4 regions of the Pseudomonas sp. BIC9C genome follow, and region 3 is predicted to be linked to each of the others. Evidence: predicted binding sites of a transcription regulator. Region 3 holds the regulator's gene; each other region holds the start of a gene.
What was found. Region 3 encodes FliA, which starts transcription of late flagellar genes. Its sites were predicted from a motif close to CTAAAGTTTNNNNNNNNNNNGCCGNTAA; they were not measured.
Positions count from the first base shown of each region.

Region 1: a site for FliA is predicted at 913-940, ahead of RS887_RS04965 (methyl-accepting chemotaxis protein). Genes of this name have one in related genera too.
Region 2: a site for FliA is predicted at 834-861, ahead of RS887_RS13615 (methyl-accepting chemotaxis protein). Genes of this name have one in related genera too.
Region 4: a site for FliA is predicted at 1,081-1,108, ahead of RS887_RS05520 (methyl-accepting chemotaxis protein). Genes of this name have one in related genera too.

Region 1 is NZ_JAWDGM010000001.1:1,043,233-1,045,432, reverse strand. Features, by position in the region: gene RS887_RS04970 (transporter) at 1-781, opposite strand, end outside; gene RS887_RS04965 (methyl-accepting chemotaxis protein) at 1,055-2,200, shown strand, end outside.
Region 2 is NZ_JAWDGM010000002.1:801,687-803,886, reverse strand. Features, by position in the region: gene RS887_RS13615 (methyl-accepting chemotaxis protein) at 1-742, opposite strand, end outside; gene ampE (regulatory signaling modulator protein AmpE) at 933-1,769, opposite strand; gene ampD (1,6-anhydro-N-acetylmuramyl-L-alanine amidase AmpD) at 1,766-2,200, opposite strand, start outside.
Region 3 is NZ_JAWDGM010000001.1:632,194-634,393, forward strand. Features, by position in the region: gene RS887_RS03115 (protein phosphatase CheZ) at 1-179, opposite strand, end outside; gene RS887_RS03120 (chemotaxis response regulator CheY) at 201-572, opposite strand; gene fliA (RNA polymerase sigma factor FliA) at 740-1,480, opposite strand; gene fleN (flagellar synthesis regulator FleN) at 1,477-2,200, opposite strand, start outside.
Region 4 is NZ_JAWDGM010000001.1:1,158,392-1,160,591, reverse strand. Features, by position in the region: gene RS887_RS05520 (methyl-accepting chemotaxis protein) at 1-934, opposite strand, end outside; gene RS887_RS05515 (helicase HerA-like domain-containing protein) at 1,123-2,200, shown strand, end outside.

The sequences.
Region 1 (2,200 bases), 410 kb from region 3:
TGATCCGCTCACCCAGCGTCGTGAGGTCGTTGATGATCAGCGCAAACTCCTCGGTGGATTTGCGCAATTCCTTCACGTCTTCCTTTTGCAGCCATTGCGGCGGCCGGTTGAGCAGGCGCAGCAACGAGCCTGGCTCCAGCGCCAGCAGCCGTTGCAATCGCACCAGCACCCGGCGATTGGCGCCCAGCTCGGCGCGGTTGGTCGACAGCCGCGAGGACAGCAGTTCGTCTTCGATCTGATCCACGCTCTGGCTGGTCTTGCGCACGATCTGGGTCAGCACTTCACCCTGGTCGCGCAGCAGATGCACCAGCAGTTCCAGCGGGGAGCGAAAGCATTCCCGGGCCTTCACCGACGAGCGCAATTTGTCCACCGAGTGCAGCGGTTGCAGGCGGGCGCTGATGATCAGCCGGCTGCGGGCGCACACCCACAGCGTCGAGACATCCGACGACACCATGTTGCTGAGGTTGAACACCACGTCGTTGACCACCGCCAGCAACGCGGAGTCGACATGCTCGATGCGCGTCGAGCGCGAGCCTTCGTGCAGCGCTTCGAAAAACTCCTCGGGCAATTCCAGATGACTCTTCATCCAGCGTTCGCACGCGGCGTGGGCGAGGTTCAGGTGCAGCCACAGAAATTGCTCGTCGCTCTCCGGTTGTTGCAGGTACTGCAAGGCCTCGGCGGAATTGATTTCCCGTCCGGCCTCACCGGGGCGAAAACTGAAACCGTAGAGCAGGCCGAACAGATCCGTGTCGCGATGGCTTTGGTCGATGCTGTGGTTCATGAGGACTCGCAAGGGGAGGCGCCTGTCACATGTTTTACAGGTTCACTTGAGCGGCATCATCGCAAGCCGGGATGACGTTTTTGTGACGGGAAAATAACGCAAACGATTGCCCTACCGGCGGTCGGATTCTTCTCAAGAACCGCTCTGGCACGCCGATCACGCTTGGGTTAAGTTGCGCGCCCCCGGCCATTGGCCGTGATCGCAGACAGGGATGTCCGGACACCTTTCACGCCTTACCGGGGCGTGCCTCATTCCTGTCATGAGTACCATCCGATGCTTTTGCAAAAGTCCCTGAGAGCACAAATTCTCGCCCTGCTGAGTGGCAGCCTGCTGGCGATGCTGTTGATCGCCCTGGCGTGTTTTCACTTCCTGTCCAGCGGCGTGCAGAGCTACGCCAATCTGATCGAAGGCCCGCTGCACACCTCGCAATTGATCGATGAAGCCAACCTGCAATTCAAGGTGCAGGTGCAGGAATGGAAAAACGTCCTGCTGCGCGGCAAGCAACCGGCGGACCTGAGCAAGTACTGGGGGCAATTCGAAGACCGTCAGCGCGATGTGCAAAACATCCTTGGCGAACTGGCCGGGCAGAAGGGCATCGACCCTCAACTCAAGCGCCGCATTGAACGCTTGCGTGACGAACATCGTCAGTTGGGTGCGGCCTATCAGAAGGGCCGGGACGCGTTCGTTGCCGCAGGCGGCGAACCGACGGCGGGCGACACGGCGGTCAAGGGCGTGGACCGTGCCACCAGCGATCAAATGAGTGAATTGGTCAGCGAGTTGCGCAAGCAGGGCGCCGAGCAATCGACCCTGATCAGCTCTAGTGCCGATCGCACGGTGTTGCTGGGGCTTGTCGTGATGCTGGTGTCGGGGCTGCTGATTGGCCTGCTGAGCCTGTGGCTGGTCAACCGCAACCTGGTCGAGCCGATCCGCAAACTGATCGAATACGTGGCGCAGCTCAGCCAGGGACGTTTTGCCGAGCGCGTGGCCAGCACCCGTCAGGACGAGTTGGGAAAACTGGCGATGGCCGCCAACACCCTGCGTGATTTCCTCGCTGAAACCTTCAGCCGTTTGCAGCGCAGCGCGTCGGATCTGGACAGCGCCAGCGGCGAGTTGAATTCGATTGCCACCGTGATGGCAGGCGGCACCAACGAGCAGTTCAACCGCACCGATCAGGTGGCGACGGCCATGAACGAAATGTCTGCCACCGCACAGGAAGTTGCCCGGCATGCCGCCGAAGCGGCGCGGGCCGCCGACGATGCCGACCAGTCCGCCCAACAAGGCGAAAAAGTCATGCAGGGCACCATCCACACCATCACCCAAATGCGCGGTGAAATCGCCAATACCGCCACGGTCATCCGCCAACTGGAAACCGACAGCGGGCGCATCGGCAAGGTCCTGGAGGTGATTCGCGGCATCGCC
Region 2 (2,200 bases), on a different contig from region 3:
CGGCTTTGCTGGAACCCAGGGCATCCTGCAACTTCAGGCCATATTCGGCCTGGAGCTTTTCAATCTGCGCCAGCAATTCATCGAAACGGGTACTCGAAGCCGAGTTGATGAACCCCTGCCCCAACGAGTAAGACCCCATTGCCCGACCCTCGCCCAGGATCTGGGTGACACGCGGCGTGACGAGGGTGACGAGCTCGCTCAACTGGCGCATGTCGCTCTGGTTGTCACGACTGAGGCCGGCCTGGCTGGTGATGAGCTGGCTGAAAATCTGCGCACTACCCACCAGCTTGCCGATCAAGGCGCTTTTGCTTTGCAGGGAAGTTTCCGATTGCTGGGCCTTGAACGCGGCGACCATTTCATCGCGCTTGCCATCAAACACCGCGACCTGCTCCGGATCGCTGGTCATCGCCGTCAGCCCTTGCAAACGAGTCAGAATACTCTGCTCAAGGGCGCTGATTTTCGATTCGACATTGCCGGCCTTGCCGGATTGGCCGAGGCTGACATTGATCTGCACCAGGTTGTTCAGGGTTTCCAGATCGCGCCGTAACGTCAGGCTGCTGCCCAACAGGTCGAGACTTTGCAGTTCGATACGCGTGCCCTGGAATTCGCGGTAGGAGTCACGCACCAGGTAGAAGTTGGTCACCAGCATCGGCACCAGGAACAGAACGCTGATCAGGCTGAACTTCATGCCGAAGCTCAGGCGGTTCATCAGTGCGACAGCGGGATAGAGCAAGCTCTTCACTGGATGTCTCCCTTCAATTTTTTATTTTTTTTATTGGCAGGCGCAGACCGAGAGCAGATAGCCACTATTCGGCGCTATCTCTGTATAACTTAAATCGGCAGGAGGTTTTGTAACTTAAGGTTAACGACAGGGCGATGCACTTCGGACAAGTGATCACCCTGTTTCGAGGGAGCTTGATCTGACTACAGCCCTAAGACAGGACCGTCCACAGCGCAAACCCGGCATACCAGAGCACCGCGGCACGCAGCAGCAGCTCCCAGATGCGGTCCAGGTTGTTGATACCTTCTGCGCCGGCCACCGGCGCCGGAATTTCACCGGCCACCAGCCCGACTTTCTCGATCAATTGCGCGGCGCTGATGTTCCAGTTCAGCAGCTCATGCAACATGACCCGACTGACTGCGACAAAATTGCCGACCAACGCCAGGCTCGCCGCCAGCAGACGCACCGGCACCCAGTCGAAGGCATGACGCAGTTGCCCGGCGCGTTCGACCACCGCCGGGGTTTTCCCGTGCTCTTCGGCCAGCGCCAGCAGCCGATAGCTCAGCGCCGCGACCGGTCCCAGCAGGAAGTACCAGAAAATCACCGCGAAAAAGCTGTGGTAGGCCTCCCACAGTAAATGCCCTTCGACCTGTTCCAGCAGTTGCTCACCACTGTCTGCACAGATATCCAGATCGCGCTTGGCGACATGGGCCGCGGCTTGCAGGTCCTCCCGACGCCAGGCATCGCGGAACGGCCCGAGATCACCGAGCAGATCACCGCGCCCCAGGCTGTAGATCACGACCAGCAAATGGATCGGCAACGCCAGCAACCCGTAGGCCACCGGCTCGATGACGACCAGCAGCAAACCCAGCAACGCCACCGGCAACAAGACCAGTACCGACAACACCAGCCATGGCTGGTCCGAAAGTCGTGGGCTGGCCTCAAGCCTGTTCAGCTCGTGTATCCATCCACTGTCGCGCTGAACGCGATGGCGCAGGGCCGAAAACTTCTCGATCCACACCGCCAACAGCAACACCAGAAAACTCATTGCCCTTCCTCTTGTGCCAGAGCGGCCCGATAGCGTGCCCAGTCGAACGCCGGCCCCGGATCGGTTTTGCGCCCGGGGGCAATGTCGCTATGCCCGCAGATACGCTCTGTGGTGATCGCCTTGAACGCCTGCTGCAACTGGCGGGTCAGGGCCGTCAACGCGCGGTACTGCGCATCGGTGAACGGTAGATCATCCGTGCCTTCCAGTTCGATGCCCACGGAAAAATCGTTACAGGTTTCCCGCCCCTCGAAACACGAGACGCCGGCGTGCCAGGCGCGCTCAAGACAGGAGACAAACTGAGTGACGGTGCCGTCACGCTCAATCAGAAAGTGCGCAGACACCCGCAGATCGGCGATCCCTGCAAAGTAGGGATGTTCCGTGACATCCAGACGATTCTGGAAAAACGCCTGCACCTTGCCAGTCAGAAATTG
Region 3 (2,200 bases):
AGTTCGCGAGTGAGCTTGCCCACTTCCTGATACAGGCCGCGGTCACGGGTCTGGTTGAGCTCATGGATCAATTGCACCGCGTCGCCGAACTTGCCCTTTTCAAGGCTCGCGACCAATTCGACGGCGTGTTTTTTCAGGGTCGATTCGAAATCGCCCAATGAAGTTTCGTTATTGCCCATAGCTCCCCCGTGGCGCACTCATCAACCGATGCGTTCGAAAATCTTCTCGATTTTTTCTTTCAACGCCTGGGCCGTGAAGGGTTTGACCACATAGCCGTTAACGCCGGCCTGGGCCGCTTCGATGATCTGCTCGCGCTTGGCTTCAGCGGTCACCATCAGCACCGGCAGGTGCTTGAGCTTTTCATCGGCACGCACGTGGCGCAGCAGATCGATACCGGTCATGCCAGGCATGTTCCAGTCCGTTACCAGAAAGTCGATGCTTCCGCTGTTGAGCACCGGAATGGCGGTAGTGCCATCGTCGGCCTCGACGGTGTTGGTGAACCCAAGGTCACGCAGCAGGTTCTTGATGATCCGCCGCATCGTTGAGAAGTCATCAACGATGAGGATTTTCATGTTCTTGTCCAATTCGACCTCCAAGCAGTCTTAAACGCGCCCAGCACCTGGACGCGCCATTTCAATCAATCCGGCAAAGCACTCAATGACTGTCTGGAGCACAACAGATCGCGACCGGCGCAGTTCAACACCACACCAGCCTCGTTCGCAGTGTCCCCACACTGCCTTCAGCGCGCTCGCCACTCCCCCAAACGCCCCCGCAAACGGGCCGCGCACTGGCTGTGTAACTGGCTGACCCGCGATTCGCTGACCCCCAGGACCTCACCGATTTCCTTGAGGTTCAACTCTTCGTCGTAGTACAGCGCCAACACCAGTCGCTCACGCTCCGGCAAATTGGCAATCGCATCCGCCAGCGCAGCCTGGAAGCGTTCATCTTCCAGATCGCGTGACGGCTCGAGATGAGCACTCGCGCCATCCTCGTGCAGCCCTTCGTGTTCGCCGTCCTGCAACAGATCGTCGAAACTGAATAACCGGCTGCCCAGGGTGTCGTTCAAAATTCCGTAGTAATCGTCGAGACTCAATTGGAGTTCGGCCGCAACTTCGTGATCTTTAGCGTCACGGCCGGTTTTCGCTTCAATCGAGCGAATCGCATCGCTGACCATGCGCGTATTGCGGTGAACCGAACGTGGCGCCCAGTCCCCCTTGCGCACTTCATCGAGCATGGCGCCGCGGATTCGAATGCCCGCGTACGTCTCGAAACTGGCGCCTTTGCTGGCGTCGTATTTGGTCGACACTTCAAGCAAGCCGATCATCCCGGCCTGGATCAGGTCTTCGACCTGGACACTGGCCGGCAAGCGCGCCAGCAAGTGGTAAGCAATGCGTTTAACCAGCGGCGCGTAACGCTCGATCAGCTCGTACTGCGCATCACGCGCCGATCGCTTGTAGAGGTTGTAACCGCTTGCTGTCATAGCACGGGTCCCGCTGTTTGCTGCACGAGGCGCTCGACGAAAAACTCCAGGTGCCCGCGCGGGTTGGCAGGCAACGGCCAGGTATCGACTTTCTGCGCGATGGCCTTGAACGCCAGCGAGCACTTGGAACGCGGGAAAGCCTCGTAGACGGCGCGCTGCTTCTGCACAGCCTTGCGCACACTTTCATCGTAAGGCACGGCGCCGACGTACTGCAGGGCGACGTCGAGGAAGCGATCCGTGACCTTGGTCAACTTGGCGAACAGGTTGCGCCCTTCCTGCGGGCTCTGGGCCATGTTGGCCAGGACGCGGAAGCGGTTCATGCCATAGTCACGATTGAGCAACTTGATCAAGGCGTAGGCATCGGTAATCGAGGTCGGCTCGTCACATACCACCAGCAGCACTTCCTGGGCTGCGCGAACGAAACTGACTACCGAGTCACCAATGCCCGCAGCGGTGTCGATCACCAATACGTCGAGGTTGTCGCCGATATCACTGAAGGCCTGGATCAGGCCCGCGTGTTGCGCAGGGCTCAGATGCACCATGCTCTGAGTGCCGGATGCGGCCGGAACGATACGGATGCCGCCTGGTCCCTGCAGCAGTACGTCGCGCAGTTCGCAGCGGCCCTCGATCACGTCGGCCAGGGTACGTTTGGGTGTCAGGCCCAGCAGAACGTCGACGTTCGCCAGCCCCAGGTCGGCGTCCAACAACATGACGCGCCGG
Region 4 (2,200 bases), 530 kb from region 3:
CCATGGCGCGGGTCATGACGTGCAATGGCTGAATCAGGATGCGAATCAGCATGCCGAGCAGGGCGATGATGATGGCCACGGCAATGACGGTCGCAACGACCGCGGAGGTGCGGAATTCGCTGAGCTTCGAGAAGGCTTTGTCCTTGTCCACCGACAGGCCGATGTACCAGTTGACCGACGACAGGCCCTTGATCGGGGTGAAGGTCACGATGCGGGTTTTACCGTCGACCTGGATTTCACTCAGGTCGCTGCTGATCGCGGGCGTATCCTGCGGGTAGACATCCTTGAGCGTCTTCATCGCCAGCGCTTTGTCGGGATGTACCAGGATCTTGCCATCGGCGCTGATCAGGAAGGCGTAGCCCATGCCATCGAAATCCAGCGCATTGAGGCTGTCGGCGATCACCTGCAGACTCAGGTCGCCACCGACGACACCGATGTTCTGTCCATCCTTGATCACGCTATTGACGATGGAAATCACCAGTTGGCCGGAGGCCAGGTCCACGTAGGGTTCAGTCAGCGCCGAACCGCTGGTGCCTTGAGCGCTCTTGTACCAGGGGCGCGCACGAGGGTCATAGCCGTCGGGCATCTTGCTGTCCGGGCGAATGATGAAAGAACCGTCCTTGCTGCCCAGGTAGGCACCCATGAAGGTCGAAGTCACGGCTTTTTGCACAAGCAGACTGGATACGTTGCCCGCCTCGGGATTGAGTGCGACGGTTTGTGCCAGGTTTTCTATCAACAGGCTGCGCCCGTTCAACCAGGTCTGGATGTTGTTGGCAGTGACTCTGCCCATTTCCTGCAGGTAATTGTCCAGGTCCTTACGAATGGCGTTGCGTTGCAAATAGTCGTTGTACAGCGTGAATGAGGCGAAGGCGGCAATAACGATAAGGGCGGCGGCAAGCAGGATTTTATGGCTGAAACGCAGATTTTTGTTCATGGCTTGGGGTTCCGCTAAGGTCTTAATGTCCAGCGCGTGCTTTTATAAAGGGACGCACAACGGGCAAGGTTGAAAGCAAGTGAATTTTCCGACTCTCCTTAGGGAAATTTCTGACCAGATCGTGTCTGTCTGCTTTGTCGTTATTTCTATCGGCCGTGTAGGACCAAAGATTAATCATGGGTGACCAAATGCCTGATTCATTGCAACTCGTTATCGGCGCCGACCTCAAGGGGCAGCCGATCGCCCAGGCCATGCGCCTGGCAAACCGCCATGGTTTGATCGCAGGTGCGACCGGTACCGGCAAAACCGTCACTTTGCAACGACTGGCCGAAGCCTTCAGCGATGCCGGCGTGGCGGTGTTCGCCGCCGACATCAAGGGTGACCTGTGCGGCCTTGGCGCCGCCGGCAACCCCCAGGGCAAGATCGCCGAACGGATTGCCGGGATGCCATGGCTCAACCACAAGCCTCAGGCTTATCCGGTGACGTTGTGGGACGTACAGGGTCAGTCCGGTCATCCTTTACGCACAACCTTGAGTGAAATGGGGCCGTTGCTGCTGGGCAGCCTGCTGGAACTGACCGACAGTCAGCAGTCGGCGCTGTATGCGGCGTTCAAGGTGGCGGACCGCGAAGGCCTGTTGTTGCTGGATCTGAAAGACCTGAAGGCACTGCTCAATCACCTCAGGGACAACCCGGAACTGCTCGGGGACGACGCGGCATTGATGACCACCGGCTCCAGCCAGGCGTTGCTACGGCGTCTGGCGACCCTGGAGCAACAGGGGGCCGAAGCTTTGTTCGGCGAGCCGGCGCTGCAACTCGAAGACATCCTTCAACCCACCGCGGATGGTCGCGGGCGCATTCATTTGCTGGATGCCAGCCGTCTGGTGCATGAAGCGCCGAAGGTCTACGCGACGTTCCTGCTGTGGCTGCTGGCCGAGCTGTTCGAGCAACTGCCTGAGCGTGGCGACGCGGACAAACCGTTGCTGGCGCTGTTTTTCGACGAGGCCCACTTGTTGTTCAACGGTACGCCGCAGGCATTGCGTGACCGTCTGGAGCAAGTCGTGAGGTTGATTCGCTCGAGAGGCGTGGGCGTGTATTTCGTCACCCAGTCGCCGGGTGACCTGCCGGATGACGTGCTGGCTCAGCTGGGCTTGCGCATCCAGCACGGTTTGCGCGCGTTCACCGCCAAGGAGCAGAAATCCCTGCGGGCAGTGGCGGACGGCTTCCGGCCAAACCCGGCGTTCGATGCCTTGTCGGTGCTGACTGAGC